2 regions of the Clostridium sp. LBM24168 genome follow, and region 1 is predicted to be linked to the other one. Evidence: predicted binding sites of a transcription regulator. Region 1 holds the regulator's gene; the other holds the start of a gene.
The links. The regulator CtsR, encoded in region 1, represses protease genes until heat stress. The targets are predictions, from matches to a motif close to AAGGTCAANNAAGGTCAAAT.
Positions count from the first base shown of each region.

Region 2: clpB (ATP-dependent chaperone ClpB) is a predicted target of CtsR. The motif match lies at 5,493-5,512, and genes of this name have one in related genera.

Region 1 is NZ_CP196861.1:2,787,127-2,795,299, reverse strand. Features, by position in the region: tRNA gene ACSVC9_RS13895 (tRNA-Ile) at 198-274, shown strand; tRNA gene ACSVC9_RS13890 (tRNA-Ala) at 278-353, shown strand; rRNA gene ACSVC9_RS13885 (16S ribosomal RNA) at 778-2,286, shown strand; tRNA gene ACSVC9_RS13880 (tRNA-Ala) at 2,541-2,616, shown strand; tRNA gene ACSVC9_RS13875 (tRNA-Ile) at 2,626-2,702, shown strand; rRNA gene ACSVC9_RS13870 (23S ribosomal RNA) at 2,927-5,815, shown strand; rRNA gene rrf (5S ribosomal RNA) at 5,904-6,020, shown strand; tRNA gene ACSVC9_RS13860 (tRNA-Asn) at 6,033-6,107, shown strand; gene ACSVC9_RS13855 (CtsR family transcriptional regulator) at 6,585-7,049, shown strand; gene ACSVC9_RS13850 (UvrB/UvrC motif-containing protein) at 7,104-7,637, shown strand; gene ACSVC9_RS13845 (protein arginine kinase) at 7,641-8,173, shown strand, end outside.
Region 2 is NZ_CP196861.1:190,795-198,967, reverse strand. Features, by position in the region: gene ACSVC9_RS00960 (MurT ligase domain-containing protein) at 1-251, shown strand, start outside; gene ACSVC9_RS00955 (type 1 glutamine amidotransferase) at 272-1,003, shown strand; gene ACSVC9_RS00950 (acetyl-CoA hydrolase/transferase family protein) at 1,059-2,360, opposite strand; gene clpB (ATP-dependent chaperone ClpB) at 2,871-5,477, opposite strand; gene ACSVC9_RS00940 (helix-turn-helix domain-containing protein) at 5,653-6,957, opposite strand; gene ACSVC9_RS00935 (YtxH domain-containing protein) at 7,073-7,222, opposite strand; gene ACSVC9_RS00930 (YkvA family protein) at 7,286-8,173, opposite strand, start outside.

The sequences.
Region 1 (8,173 bases):
AAAAAGTGTTGACAGTTTGAAAAAAAGAAAGTATAATAATAAACTGTAGTAAAGAGGAATATATATGAAACTATCTGGCAAGGATGGTGTGAATACAACGTGATTTTTTATTTTGAGCAGGTAAGTTAACTGTTATTGTTTTAATATTATAGAAGAGAAATCCGTTGGAATGTAATTGATTGTCAGACTTTAAATTAGGATCTTTAGCTCAGTTGGTTAGAGCAACCGGCTCATAACCGGTAGGTCTGGGGTTCGAGTCCCTGAAGGTCCACCATATGGGGGTATAGCTCAGCTGGGAGAGCATCTGCCTTGCACGCAGAGGGTCAAGAGTTCGAATCTCTTTATCTCCACCATTGATAAAACCATAAATCATTTTGATTATGGTTTTTTTTTATATGAACAAGATATACCTTACAACTATTCCACGTGTATCATTATATGATAAATGCAGAGATAGGAAGATTTATAGAGAAAATAAAGATTAAATTTGTATATATCTATGTCGAATTATAAAATAGTTTGTTTATTGATGATAAAATATCACTTGTCATTTTGGGAATAACAGTAGAAATTAACCATTATATATTAAATTATGTATAAAATAAGTATTGACATATTTAATGTAATGTGTTAATATAAACGAGTTGTTGATTTGAATAAGATGATCCTTGAAAATTAAACAGAATAAGAAACAAGTGAAAACTTGAAGAAATAAACCAGCAATTCTTTTGGGCTGCAGAGATGCAGCAATGAAGTAAATGAGTAGAGACAAACTTTTAAATTGAGAGTTTGATCCTGGCTCAGGACGAACGCTGGCGGCGTGCCTAACACATGCAAGTCGAGCGAAGGAACCCCTTCGGGGGCAACTTAGCGGCGGACGGGTGAGTAACACGTGGGTAACCTGCCTCAAAGAGGGGGATAGCCTCCCGAAAGGGAGATTAATACCGCATAATACCAGAAATCGCATGAATTCTGGATGAAAGGAGAAATCCGCTTTGAGATGGACCCGCGGCGCATTAGCTAGTTGGTGGGGTAGAAGCCTACCAAGGCAACGATGCGTAGCCGACCTGAGAGGGTGATCGGCCACATTGGAACTGAGATACGGTCCAGACTCCTACGGGAGGCAGCAGTGGGGAATATTGCACAATGGGCGAAAGCCTGATGCAGCAACGCCGCGTGGGTGATGAAGGTCTTCGGATTGTAAAGCCCTGTCTTCTGGGACGATAATGACGGTACCAGAGGAGGAAGCCACGGCTAACTACGTGCCAGCAGCCGCGGTAATACGTAGGTGGCGAGCGTTGTCCGGATTTACTGGGCGTAAAGGGTGCGTAGGCGGATGTTTAAGTGAGATGTGAAATACCCGGGCTTAACCTGGGTGCTGCATTTCAAACTGGATATCTGGAGTGCAGGAGAGGAGAACGGAATTCCTAGTGTAGCGGTGAAATGCGTAGAGATTAGGAAGAACACCAGTGGCGAAGGCGGTTCTCTGGACTGTAACTGACGCTGAGGCACGAAAGCGTGGGTAGCAAACAGGATTAGATACCCTGGTAGTCCATGCCGTAAACGATGAGTACTAGGTGTAGGAGGTATCGACCCCTTCTGTGCCGCAGTAAACACAATAAGTACTCCGCCTGGGAAGTACGATCGCAAGATTAAAACTCAAAGGAATTGACGGGGGCCCGCACAAGCAGCGGAGCATGTGGTTTAATTCGAAGCAACGCGAAGAACCTTACCTGGACTTGACATCCCCTGCATAGCCTGGAGACAGGCGAAGCCCTTCGGGGCAGGGAGACAGGTGGTGCATGGTTGTCGTCAGCTCGTGTCGTGAGATGTTAGGTTAAGTCCTGCAACGAGCGCAACCCTTGTTGTTAGTTGCTAACATTAAGATGAGCACTCTAACGAGACTGCCGCGGTTAACGCGGAGGAAGGTGGGGATGACGTCAAATCATCATGCCCCTTATGTCCAGGGCGACACACGTGCTACAATGGGCAGAACAAAGAGAAGCAATACCGCGAGGTGGAGCGAAACTCAAAAACTGTTCCCAGTTCGGATTGCAGGCTGAAACCCGCCTGCATGAAGCTGGAGTTGCTAGTAATCGCGAATCAGCATGTCGCGGTGAATACGTTCCCGGGCCTTGTACACACCGCCCGTCACACCATGAGAGCTGGCAACACCCGAAGTCCGTAGCCTAACTTAGGAGGGCGCGGCCGAAGGTGGGGTTAGTGATTGGGGTGAAGTCGTAACAAGGTAGCCGTAGGAGAACCTGCGGCTGGATCACCTCCTTTCTAAGGAGAAATGAAACAGTAATACTGTTTCAAAATGTTGGTAGTTTGTTTGAATTAGTAACTTGTAAAAATTGATAGTAACAAGCAGATTGAGGAAAAACGCGAATGAGGAGCAGAGTTTACCTGTGTAAATGAGCACCGCAGTGAGTGGTTTTGACGAAAAGATGCGAAGTTAATAGCAATTTTTATTCTGTTTAATTTTGAAGGATTATAATTCTTCAAAAGATGTTAATTTAAAAGTTGATTATAGGTTTGGGGGTATAGCTCAGCTGGGAGAGCATCTGCCTTGCACGCAGAGGGTCAAGAGTTCGAATCTCTTTATCTCCACCAATTATGTAAGGGCTTATAGCTCAGCTGGTTAGAGCGCACGCCTGATAAGCGTGAGGTCGATGGTTCGAGTCCATTTAAGCCCACCATTTTGTTCTTTGAAAATTGCACAGTAAGAAAAATAGAAGTCGAAAGACTTCATATTTAAAGTAAAGCTGAGGTTAGAAATAACCTTTGTAGATATATGTGGAAAATTAATAGTAGCAAGCAGTTCGAGGAAAGGCTTGAGTGAGGAGCGGAGCTTACTTGTGTAAGTGAGCACCACAGCGAAAGACTTGACGATGAAACGCGAAGCTAATATGAATTTTCTTTAGGTCAAGCTACAAAGGGCGCATGGTGAATGCCTTGGCACCAGGAGCCGAAGAAGGACGTGATAAGCTGCGATAAGCTTCGGGTAGACGCAAATAGTCTGTGAACCGAAGATTTCCGAATGGGGAAACCCACAGTGGAAGCACTGTACTCCAAGCTGAATAAATAGGGTTGGGGAGGTAAACCCGGGGAACTGAAACATCTAAGTACCCGGAGGAAGAGAAAGAAAAATCGATTTTCTAAGTAGCGGCGAGCGAAAGGGAAAGAGCCCAAACCAGGAACTTGTTCCTGGGGTTCGGACAGACAATGTGAACAATAGGTTAACTGAAGAGAGCTGGAAGGCTCCGCCACAGAAGGTAAAAGCCCTGTAAGTGAAAGCTGAAAAAGTTCTAGTCTGTACCAGAGTACCACGAGACACGAGAAACCTTGTGGGAAAGAGGGAGGACCACCTCCTAAGGCTAAATACTACCTGGTGACCGATAGAGAAGAAGTACCGTGAGGGAAAGGTGAAAAGAACCCCGGAAGGGGAGTGAAATAGAACCTGAAACCGTGTGTCCACAACCGATCGAAGCACTTTTACGTGCGACGATGTGCTTTTTGTAGAACGAGCCAGCGAGTTACGGTATGCAGCAAGGTTAAGCACTTAAGGTGCGGAGCCGAAGGGAAACCGAGTCTTAAAAGGGCGGCTAGTTGCATGCTGTAGACCCGAAACCGGGTGACCTATCCATGGCCAGGTTGAAGCGGAAGTAAAATTCCGTGGAGGACCGAACCACGTTGGTGTTGAAAAACCATGGGATGAGCTGTGGATAGCGGAGAAATTCCAATCGAACTCGGAGATAGCTGGTTCTCCTCGAAATAGCTTTAGGGCTAGCGTCGCCAATGAGTAATGGAGGTAGAGCACTGAATGGGCTAGGGGCTGACAACAGTTACTGAACCCTATCAAACTCCGAATGCCATATACTTGAATGACGGCAGTCAGACTGCGAATGATAAGATCCGCGGTCAAAAGGGAAACAGCCCAGATCATCAGCTAAGGTCCCAAAGTGTAAGTTAAGTGGAAAAGGATGTGGGATTTCGAAGACAACTAGGATGTTGGCTCAGAAGCAGCCACTCATTCAAAGAGTGCGTAACAGCTCACTAGTCGAGAGATCCTGCGCCGAAGATGTCCGGGGCTAAAACTTACCACCGAAGCTATGGACTCGAAAGAGTGGTAGAGGAGCATCCTGTACGGATAGAAGCAGTACCGGAAGGAGCTGTGGACTGTACAGGAGAGAGTATGCTGGCATAAGTAGCGAGAAATAAGTGAGAATCTTATTGGTCGAAGACCTAAGGTTTCCTGGGGAAGGTTCGTCCGCCCAGGGTTAGTCGGGACCTAAGCCGAGGCCGAAAGGCGTAGGTGATGGACAATCGGTTGATATTCCGATACCGCAAACTTGCGTTTGACAGAAGGGATGACGCAGAAGGATAGGATGTGCACACTATTGGATGTGTGTCTAAGCACTGAAGCAGGCCGGAAAGGAAAATCCATCCGGTCAATGCCGGGGTGTTATGGGGATCCAATTATGGAGAAGTATCCGATTTCACACTGCCGAGAAAAGTCTCTATGGAGCAGGTTAGTGCCCGTACCGCAAACCGACACAGGTAGGTGAGGAGAGAATCCTAAGACCATCGGAAGAATTGTTGTTAAGGAACTAGGCAAATTAACTCCGTAACTTAGGGATAAGGAGTGCCCCGAAAGGGGCCGCAGAGAATAGGCTCAAGCAACTGTTTATCAAAAACACAGGTCTCTGCTAAAGCGAAAGCTGAAGTATAGGGGCTGACGCCTGCCCGGTGCTGGAAGGTTAAGGGGAATACTAAGCCGTAAGGCGAAGGTATGAACTTAAGCCCCAGTAAACGGCGGCCGTAACTATAACGGTCCTAAGGTAGCGAAATTCCTTGTCGGGTAAGTTCCGACCCGCACGAATGGCGTAATGATTTGAGCACTGTCTCGACAACAAATCCGGCGAAATTGTAGTGCAAGTGAAGATGCTTGCTACCCGCGATTGGACGGAAAGACCCCGTAGAGCTTTACTGCAGTTTAGCATTGAGTTTCGGTATTGTCTGTACAGGATAGGTGGGAGGCATGGAAACCGGGGCGCCAGCCCTGGCGGAGCCACCCTTGGGATACCACCCTGACAGTACTGGAATTCTAACCGGCGGCCATGAAACTGGTCACGGGACATTGTTAGGCAGGCAGTTTGACTGGGGCGGTCGCCTCCTAAAAAGTAACGGAGGCGCCCAAAGGTTCCCTCAGAAGGGTCGGAAATCCTTCTTAGAGTGCAAAGGCATAAGGGAGCCTGACTGCGACACATACAGGTGGAGCAGGGACGAAAGTCGGGCTTAGTGATCCGGTGGTACCTCGTGGGAGGGCCATCGCTCAACGGATAAAAGCTACCTCGGGGATAACAGGCTGATCTCCCCCAAGAGTTCACATCGACGGGGAGGTTTGGCACCTCGATGTCGGCTCGTCGCATCCTGGGGCTGAAGTAGGTCCCAAGGGTTGGGCTGTTCGCCCATTAAAGCGGCACGCGAGCTGGGTTCAGAACGTCGTGAGACAGTTCGGTCCCTATCCGTCGCGGGCGCAGGAAATTTGAGAGGAGCTGTCCTTAGTACGAGAGGACCGGGATGGACTGACCTCTGGTGCACCAGTTGTTCCGCCAGGAGCATTGCTGGGTAGCTATGTCGGGAAGGGATAAACGCTGAAAGCATCTAAGCGTGAAGCCCACCTCAAGATTAGATTTCCCACAGCGTAAGCTGGTAAGACCCCTCGGAGAACACGAGGTTGATAGGTCAGGGGTGTAAGCATGGCAACATGTTGAGCTGACTGATACTAATAGGTCGAGGGCTTGATCAAAATATATCTTACTGTGCAATTTTCAGAGAACAATAGTATTCCATATGGTATACATATGTTTTCCATATTTAATGATTTATGTCAAATATCTGGTGGTTATGACGTGAAGGTAACACCCCTTCCCATTCCGAACAGGATGGTTAAGCTTCATCGTGCCGAGAGTACTGCAGGGGTAGCCCTGTGGCAGGGTAGGTAGCTGCCGGGTTTTATAAATTGTTCCGTGGTAGCTCAATGGTTGAGCATTCGGCTGTTAACCGAAGGGTTGGAGGTTCGAGCCCTCTCCACGGAGCCATTTTTATTTTTTGAATAGAATATAAAAGAAGCAATTCAGATTAAATCTGATTTGCTTTATTTTTATTGTGATTAAATGAATCTTTATTTTTTCTATAATGGCATTATTCTAGAAATTTTGTTGTTTTTAAAATCCAGATATCTTTGAAGAGGACTTGAAATATGGTACTATAATGATAATAGTTCATAATATATTTGAAAAATACTAGTCTTATAAAGAAAATTAAAATAAGCCAAACTTTGAGTAAATATGAATTTTAATACTGAACATGTAAGTTTTTAAGTTAAATGATTAGTTGTCAATAATAATTTTAATATATGAGAAAATAGGAGAAAAATTGAGATATATTAGGGCTTAATGATTATAACTTGAAATTTGGGATAATATAAGAGTTGAATAAAGTAGCATATAATAATATTATTTAACTAAAGTCAAAGAAAGTCAAAGTAATGTCGTTAATATTAAGAGGGTGATGTGGTGGCAAGATTATCTGATATAATAGAGAAATTTATAAAACAGATGATGGAAAGTAATGATGAATCTCAACTGCAAATTAGAAGAAATGAATTGGCTAACCATTTTAGTTGTGCTCCTTCTCAAATAAATTATGTTTTAACTACCAGGTTTACTGTAGATAAAGGTTACTATATAGAAAGTAGAAGAGGAGGTGGTGGGTGTATAATAATAAGAAGATTTGCGTGCAATAGTAATAAAAATCTATTTGACATTATAATTGAAAAGATTGGTGATAGTATAACATATAATGCTGCTTCACAGGTTATAGATGGAATATTCGAAGCTGATATTATTAATGAAAGAGAAGCTAACATATTAAAAATGGTTATGAATGATAGAACTTTTAATGATTATGTAGAAAATAAAAATAAACTTAGAGCTTCTATACTTAAATCTACTATGATGGTAATTTTTGATGAAAACTAAGTATATTTATATATAGAACATAAGTTTTAATAGAACATGGGGTGATAGGATACTATGTTGTGTGATATATGTAAAAAAAATGAGGCTACTGTCCATATAACTAAGATAGTGAATGGTATTAAACAAGATCTTAATCTATGTGAGAAATGTGCTGTTGAAAATGGTGAATTAAGTTTTGTACCTAAAATAAATTTTGTAGCTCCATTTAGTTTCCAAAATATTTTAAGCGGAATTATGGATTATATGAATAATGCAAATGAAGATACGGGAAATTTTGATATAACATGTAAAAACTGTGGTACTTCTTATAGAGAGTTTAAGAAAAGTGGATTTGTAGGTTGCAGTGAATGTTATAAAGAATTCTCAAATATATTGCAACCTGTAATTAAAAGAGTACAGGCAAATTTAGAGCATACGGGCAAAATTCCTAAAAGGGCTGGAAAAGAAATTATAGAGAGAAGAAACCTTGTAAAATTAAAAGAGGACTTACAGAAATCTATAGCCTTAGAAAAATATGAAGATGCTGCCAATATAAGAGACAAAATAAAGGAACTTCAGAGTAAAGATCATGATAAGAAGGGGGAATAGGGTATGGACAATTGGATAATAGATCCCAAAGGAAATAATAAAGATTTAGTTATAAGCAGTAGAGTAAGACTTGCTAGAAACTTATCCAGAATACCTTTTCCTCATAAATTAAGTGAAGAACAAAGCAGAAAACTAATAGAACGTGTAGATAAAGCTTTTTATACAAATGATTGTACTAAAAATGAGTTTACTACAAATTATCTATGGGAAAAAAGTGAAAATGAAAGGGAAATATTTTTAGAAAAACATCTTATAAGTAAAAATTTGATAGAAAATGGTAATAAGGCCGCATTTATATTAAATAAAAATCAGACGATAAGTATAATGTTAAATGAAGAAGACCATATTAGAATTCAATGTATAACAGCAGGATTAAATTTGGAAGAGGTATATAATATAAGTGACAATATAGATAATCTTTTAGAAGAGAATTTAGAATATGCTTTTGATGAAAAGCTAGGTTATCTAACTACTTGCCCAACAAATTTAGGAACAGGATTGAGAATGTCTGTTATGGTTCATCTTCCTGCTATATC
Region 2 (8,173 bases), 580 kb from region 1:
TTGAAAATCTGTCTTCACTTAATATAAACAATATATTCATCTCGGGAATAAGGCTTTACGATATGGCAATAAGGCTTAAAATTGCCGGGCTTGACGAAAACAAGTTCATATTGTGCAGGGATTTTAAAAAACTTACTGATGAAATAAAAAGCTGCAGAGAAAACAAAATATATGTACTTGCAACCTATACTTCAATGATTGGCTTTAGGAAATATCTTAATTCAAAAGGATACATAAAGAAGTTATGGTAAATTAAAAGAGGTGTTTTATTATGGAACTTAACATATGTCATCTATATCCGGATCTATTGAATGTATATGGAGATCTCGGGAATATAAGGATATTAAAATACAGAGCTGAAAAAAGGGGTATAACTGTAAACATTAAAAACATATCACTCGGAGATCCTTTTGAATGGGAAAAATATGATATAGTCTTCTTTGGCGGAGGTCAGGACTATGAACAGTCAATAGTATCTGAAGATCTTATAAAAAACAAGAAGTCAGGGATAAAAAAATATATCGAAAACGGGAAGGTATTTTTATCAATATGCGGCGGCTATCAGCTTCTTGGCAAATATTATACTACTCCGGATGGTAAAAAATTATCAGGACTGGGAGTAATAGATATATACACAGAAGGCGGCAAGAAGAGGTTCATAGGAAATACCGTAATCCACAATGATCAGTTCAACGAAACCTATGTCGGCTTTGAAAACCACTCTGGAAGGACATATATAGGAAATCTGAAACCGCTTGGAAAGGTAATCAAGGGATACGGAAACAATGGAGAAGACGGCTATGAAGGATGTGTATACAAGAACTGTTTTGGTACTTATTTTCACGGCTCCCTGCTTTCAAAAAATCCTGAGTTGTCAGACAGATTTATAAAATTGGCCCTATCTAAAAAATATAATGATCAAATAAATTTAGAGCCCCTGGACGACAGCCTTGAAATAAATGCAAAAAAGTTCATAGTGCGAAGAGAAACAAGTTCAAAATAAATAAAAATGCCTGTCCCAAAATAGGTTTCGGGACAGGCATTTTTATAAGATATTCTTAATATTTACATTTAAATCTATTTTCAAATTCAGCTATCAATCCATCTCTAAAGTCCGGATGGGCAATTTTTATAAGTTCCCTTGCCCTCTGCTGAAGTGTCTTACCCCTAAGCTGTGCTATACCATATTCAGTTATTACATACTGTACATCATTTCTGGAAGTAGTTATAGCTGCTCCCTTATTTAAAAATGGGACTATTCTTGAAACTTTTCCATGAGCTGCCGTAGACGGTATTGCAATAATTGACTTTCCATCCTCCGCCATGCTTGCACCTCTTGCAAAGTCCATCTGTCCTCCTACTCCGCTTATCTGTCTCAGGCCTACACTTTCAGAACATATCTGACCCATAAGATCTATTTCCACACAGGAGTTTATACATATCATCTTGTAATTTTTCTTAACAACCTCAGGATTATTTACATAATCTACAGGCCAGGATTCAATCATAGGATTATTGTCTATAAAATCATATAATTTCTTTGTTCCCATAAGAAATGTTATAACTATTTTCCCTGGATGAAGTGTCTTTTTCTTATTTGTAACCACTCCTGCTTCAACTAATTCCAGAACACCATCAGATATCATTTCAGAATGTATGCCCAGATCCTTTTTATCCTTCAAAAATAAAAGTACTGCATCCGGTATTGCACCAATTCCAAGCTGAAGCGTTGATCCATCCTCTATAAGAGATGCACAGTAACTTCCAATCTTCTTTTCAACCTCTCCTATTTTGGAAGGCTGCAATTCTACTACAGGACGTGAACTCTCAACTATGTAATCAATATCGGAAATGTGTATGAAATTATTTCCCATAACCCTAGGCATGTTTTCATTTACTTCGGCAATAACAAGTTTTGCACATTCTGCTCCTGAATGTATGTAGTCATTTGATACTCCATAGCTGCAAAATCCATGGTTGTCAGGTTTGCTCACTTCAATAAGTGCAACATCTACTGGAATATAGCCTTCTTTGAACAGCCTTGGGATCTCACTGAAAAATACTGGAATATATCCGCATCTTCCTTCTGAAATGGCTTCACTGGTCCCTTTTCCGGTAAAAAAGGAATTGTCATGGATATAATTTTCCACTCCCTTTTCAACATACCTTGTTTCACCTTTAGGTATCATGTGATATAATTCCACATTTTTATATTTCTCCTTATTGTCTACCAAAGCATTTAAAAGTACCTGAGGTTCTGCACATGCATGTCCAAATACCACTTTGTCTCCGGACTTTATATGTGACACTGCCTCATCTGCGCTGACAACTTTGCTCTTATATAGTTCTTCTAAATTCATAAAAACCATCCTTTCAAATTAAGTTTGTTAAAAAAACTACAATTGCATATAAAAATAACTTCCTAAATAATTCCATTATTTATGTTATTATTTATATTCACATCATTCTGGGTATAAGAAAATATAAATTCAGTAAATATTACACCTACAGATTCGTTATAGAAATCCTTTTCATTAATAGTGACAGATAATAAAAGCAATATTCATTTGTTTACTTTTTAACAATGTTTTATTTCCATAGTGAAACTTTTTTCTAAGATTTTTTTGAGATATAGCTTAAAGGCAAGCGACAATAATAATTTGATTTATTATTTCAAGCATAAATTGATCTCTCTTACATGAGGTCAATTTATGCTTTTATTTTTACCTTTAATTAGTAACATGCTTCCTGAATTTTTAGTATGCAGATTCAGTATATAATAATAATCAAATTTGTTCAAAATTAATAATATTTTCTTTCAGGCAAAATAATGCCCCTATCTAATAATAACTTGTGGATACTGTTATTTCCTAATTTTTTTTATCCACTATTATTTTAAATTCTCCATTTTCAAAATCAACTCTTACACTGGAACCTTCCTGTATATCATCTTTTATTATCTTTTTGGCAATAGATGTCTCAAGGGTATTTTCTATATACCTCTTAAGCGGCCTTGCACCATATACTGGATCATATCCTTCCTTTGCCATAGTTTCCTTTGCAGCATCACTTATGTCAATTGATATGTTTCTATCCCTGAGTCTATTTTTTATATCTTCAAGGAATATATCAATTATGGATTTTATTTCTTCTGTGTTAAGAGGTTTGAACATTATTATGTCATCCAGTCTATTTAAAAATTCCGGTTTAAACCTGGACTTCATCTCATTCATCACTCTTGCTCTTACATTGGCATCTATACTGTCCCCCCCGCTGTTTTCGAGAAGATAGCTGCTTCCTATATTGGAAGTCATTATTATAATACAGTTCTTAAAATCCACAACCTTTCCCTGGTTGTCGGTAAGCCTGCCATCGTCAAGTATCTGCAGGAAAATATTGAACACATCATCATGTGCCTTCTCAATTTCATCAAACAATATTACACTATAGGGTTTTCTTCTTACAGCTTCAGTAAGCTGTCCTCCTTCTTCATAGCCTACATATCCTGGAGGGGCTCCTATCAGCCTTGACACTGAATACTTCTCCATGTATTCAGACATATCTATTCTTATTATGTTGTCCTCACTGTCAAACAATGTTCTTGCAAGAGTTTTGGCAAGCTCAGTTTTTCCTACACCTGTAGGCCCTAGAAATATAAATGAACCTATTGGCCTTTTTGGATCCTTCATACCTGCCCTTGCCCTTATTACGGCATTTGAAACTGCAGTTACCGCTTCCTTCTGTCCTATTACCCTCTTTGAAAGCTCATCTTCCAGCTTTACAAGTTTCTGCCTTTCACCTTCCACCAATCTGGAAACAGGTATTCCAGTCCATTTTGAAACTATTTCTGAAATTTCCTGTTCTGTCACTTCCTCTTTCAGCATGGAATTGACATCATCCTTCTTTATAAGCTCTTCTTTTTCTTCTATCTCCTTTTGAATGCCTGGAATAACTCCATATTTTAATTCTGCAACCTTATTCAGATCATATTCCCTTTCGGCCTTCTCAATCTGTCCCTTTGTATCATCAAGTTTCTTCTTTAGATCCCTTACTCCGGTTATGACACTTTTTTCCTTTTCATATTTTGCAGTAAGCTGCTTATCCTTGTCCTGTAGATTGCTCAGTTCACCTTCAATAGATTTAAGCCTGTCTTGGGAGGATTTATCATGCTCCCTGGAAAGCGCTTCCTTTTCAATTTTGAGCTGAAATATCTTTCTCTTTACAGCATCCATTTCGGTAGGCATACTGTCAATTTCAGTTCTTATCATTGCACAGGCTTCATCTATAAGATCTATAGCTTTATCAGGAAGATACCTGTCAGTTATATACCTGTCTGAAAGTCTGGCGGCTGCAACTATTGCAGAATCATGTATTCTTATACCATGATATATCTCAAACTTCTCCTTTAATCCCCTGAGAATTGAAATCGAGTCATCTACAGAAGGTTCATCTATAATTACAGGTTGAAATCTTCTCTCAAGGGCTTTATCCTTTTCTATATATTTTCTGTACTCATCAAAAGTAGTGGCACCTATACAATGAAGTTCCCCTCTTGCAAGCATAGGTTTTATCAAGTTGCCTGCATCCATGGAGCCTTCTGTTTTTCCAGCCCCCACTATATTGTGGATTTCATCTATAAAAAGCACTATCTTGCCCTGGCTTTTTTCAACCTCCTTCAATACAGCTTTAAGCCTCTCTTCAAATTCGCCTCTGAATTTGGCACCTGCAATAAGTGCACCAAGATCAAGTGAAAATATTATTTTTTCCTTTAATCCTTCCGGTACATCTCCTTTTACTATTCTCTCTGCCAGTCCTTCAATTATGGCTGTTTTTCCAACGCCGGGATCTCCTATTAGAACAGGATTGTTTTTAGTCCTCCTGGAAAGTATCCTTACTACCCTTCTGATTTCTTCATCTCTTCCTATTACAGGATCAAGCTTGTGCTTCTTGGCTTCCTCCACTAAATTTCTACCATATTTTGCAAGTGCATCATAGGTGCCTTCCGGGTCCTGCGTATCTACAGTCTGATTCCCCCTTATCTGGGAAAGTACTGCCAGAAAATTGTCCTTATTTACATTAAATTTTCTCAATATACCGTCAACATCACTGGAATGTACCTTCATAATCCCCAGCATGACATGTTCCACACTTATATAAGAATCCTTGAACTTTTTAGCTGTTTTTTCAGCTTCAACCAGTACCTCCTCAAATCTTCTTGTGGCATATACGGAAGAACTCTGTGCTCCTTCACCCGTCACTTTAGGCATCTTATTCAATACGGATTCCGTTTCACTTCTCATTGATTCAATATTTATTCCCATTTTCTGAAATATATTTGGTATAAGACCATCTTCCTCTGAAATTATTGCAGAAAACAGATGAATGGCATCAACCTGCTGGTGATTATGTCTTACAGCCGTAAGCTGTGCCTCATTCAAAGATTGCTGAACTTTTACAGTAAGTTTATCTATATTCATATTCATGGCCTCCTTTTTTGACCTTCTTTGACCTTAACTAGATAATATTATTATACTTTTATTTATTCAACCTTTATATTTACCCGAATTTCAGGCTTTAAGATTAAAATAATCCATTATGCCAATATATATCAGCATATCTTCTTATTAAAAAAATTAGGGATATTAATTAAACTTAATATCCCTCCATTATATCCAGCTCTTTAAACAGATCTACCCCCTGCCGCAAATATTTAGCAGCTTCTGTATCATTGCCCTCGCTCATATAAAATTTTCCAAGCAGAATTGATATCTGCCCTATTTCATCCGTAAATCCCATATTTTTTACAAAGTTCAGTGCCATAATCAATATATTTTCGGCTTCTTTTTTATTGTTTTCAAGCATTGCCACCTTGTATCCAAGTATATAATATCCTACCAGCGCAGCATTATCTCCGTCTTCAACCGCAGACAATATTTCCTCAAGTACCTTTTTTGCACTTTTGACATCCTTCAATTTTATATAATTTATACAAATATTTTTAAGGGTTTCTCCTATATCAGGATCTTTTATTCTGATCCTAAGTTCCCTGGATTTATTTAAATGAACAAATGACTCCTCTATATTGTCAAATTCATAAAACAACTTTCCTAAATTATTTTCAATCCGTGCAATATTTCCAAAATCATTTATCTTATTGTATATTTCAAGTGCTTTTCTTGAATATTTTACTGCATTGTCCAGATCATTTTTTTTGCTATACTCATCCGCAATAAGGAGCATTGTCCTGGCATATTCATTACTGTTTTCCATTTTTCTGAACTTTTCTTTGGCAAGATATGAATAATTTATGGCTTTTTTTATATTATCCAATCTAAAATATACACAGGCTATATAATAATAAATTTTGCCAAGAAGATAATCATCAGCAAAATCATTATCTCTATATACTTTTTCAGCATGTCCAAAATAACTTATAGAAGCATGAAATGACTGAAGTTTCATAGTTGTCTTTCCCAAATATACAAAGGTCTTTATTATCTCTTCATAATTGTTATTTTTTATAAAAACAACATTTGCAGACAAAAAAAGCTGCTGTGCAACAGGATATTCACGACTTATAAAAGAGATTTTGCCCTTCAAATACAGACTTCTGGCAATTTTATATTCCAAATTATATTTTTCAGCATAATAAAGTGCATTTTCAATATATTTCTCTCCCTGAACCAGATCATTGTTTATTATGTATGACTCAGCTATATTTTCAAAATATGTGCAATTTTTTTCCGCCTGAACCTCTTCTGATTCCATAAGGTACTCAATAGAGGTTTTTAGTTCCTTTGCAATGTACTCAAGCAAATCCATACTTGGATTTGATTTTCCCGATTCAACAAGACTTATCTGCCCTGGTGTTATTCTGTCTCCTGCCAGGCTTTTCAACGTCATATTAAGTTCTTTTCTTCTTCTCTTGATTTTTTCTCCTAGGGAAAGTATCTCCATATATTCTGCTCTTCCTCCATTACACATTATTTATATTATTATATCATAAATTTAATGTCATATAAATGTATCCAGCAGGCATTTCTGGTACCAGATACATTTATATGAGTACCTGTTACTTAATCCATTCCATAACACCACCTGCAATATTTTTAATGCATCTGGAAGTTTTTTTCATCTTTTTTTTGGCAAATCCATCAACACCCGCCATCATTCCAACTGCCGTGCCAATTAAAACTCCTGCTACAAATTTATTGTGCATCATAATAAATCACCTCTACAATTATAATGTGCAAATTTATATCTTTTTATCCGAAGGTTACAATTGCTAATTCTCCCCTGAATTAACATTTCTGGAACGCTTATTCAAAAAACTTTTTAAAGCCTCCGATATACTTGTAAAATTTCTTACTCCCACTATATCGGACATATATTTTATAACCTCCCGGGTAATCAGAATTATATCCTTTTTTCCATGCCAGTTCTCAAGTAACACGTCCTCAGGCACTTCATCAATCACCATGTTAAGTGCAAAAAATGCTACAGCAATATCATCCATCTGTCCCAAAACAGGTATGAACCCAGGTATGAAATCTATAGGGCTTATTATGTATATCAGCGCATTGATTACTACAATTTTAACTTTTGATTTTACCCTTTTGTCTTTAAAAAGTCTCCAGAACAAAAGAACAATATCCGGCATCAGCATAATATAGTCTGATATTTTGGAATATTTATCCGGTATCTTGTCAGTCAACTTTTCTCTTAACCTGTCATATTTTTTGGAGACAAAGTCCGAATGTTTATGAGAATTTTTTTCTATATGTGGAAATTTTTTATTTTTTTCATATACTATATTTTCTACAGATATTTCTACAATACCCGACAAAACTGATATTTTCTTTAAATTCAGGTTAAAATGGGGTATGAGCTTTCTTGCAGTATTCAAGTCTATAATTATCGTGTCCTTGTCCGTTCTTATACCGTAACCGGAAAAGTCCCTCAATATTTTTTTTGCTAATTTATCTTTGATGACATTCAATACTCCTACTTTATATATCTCCACTTTATATATTTTAAGATTCAAATTATTGTCTTTTACATTTCCTATTCCTATTTTCACTTTAAAAGGAGCTGTAAAGTTTTTTCCGTATTTCCCCCTGATGGTTATTACCTCATCTATGGATATATCCTCTATATGCAGCCCCTCTATATG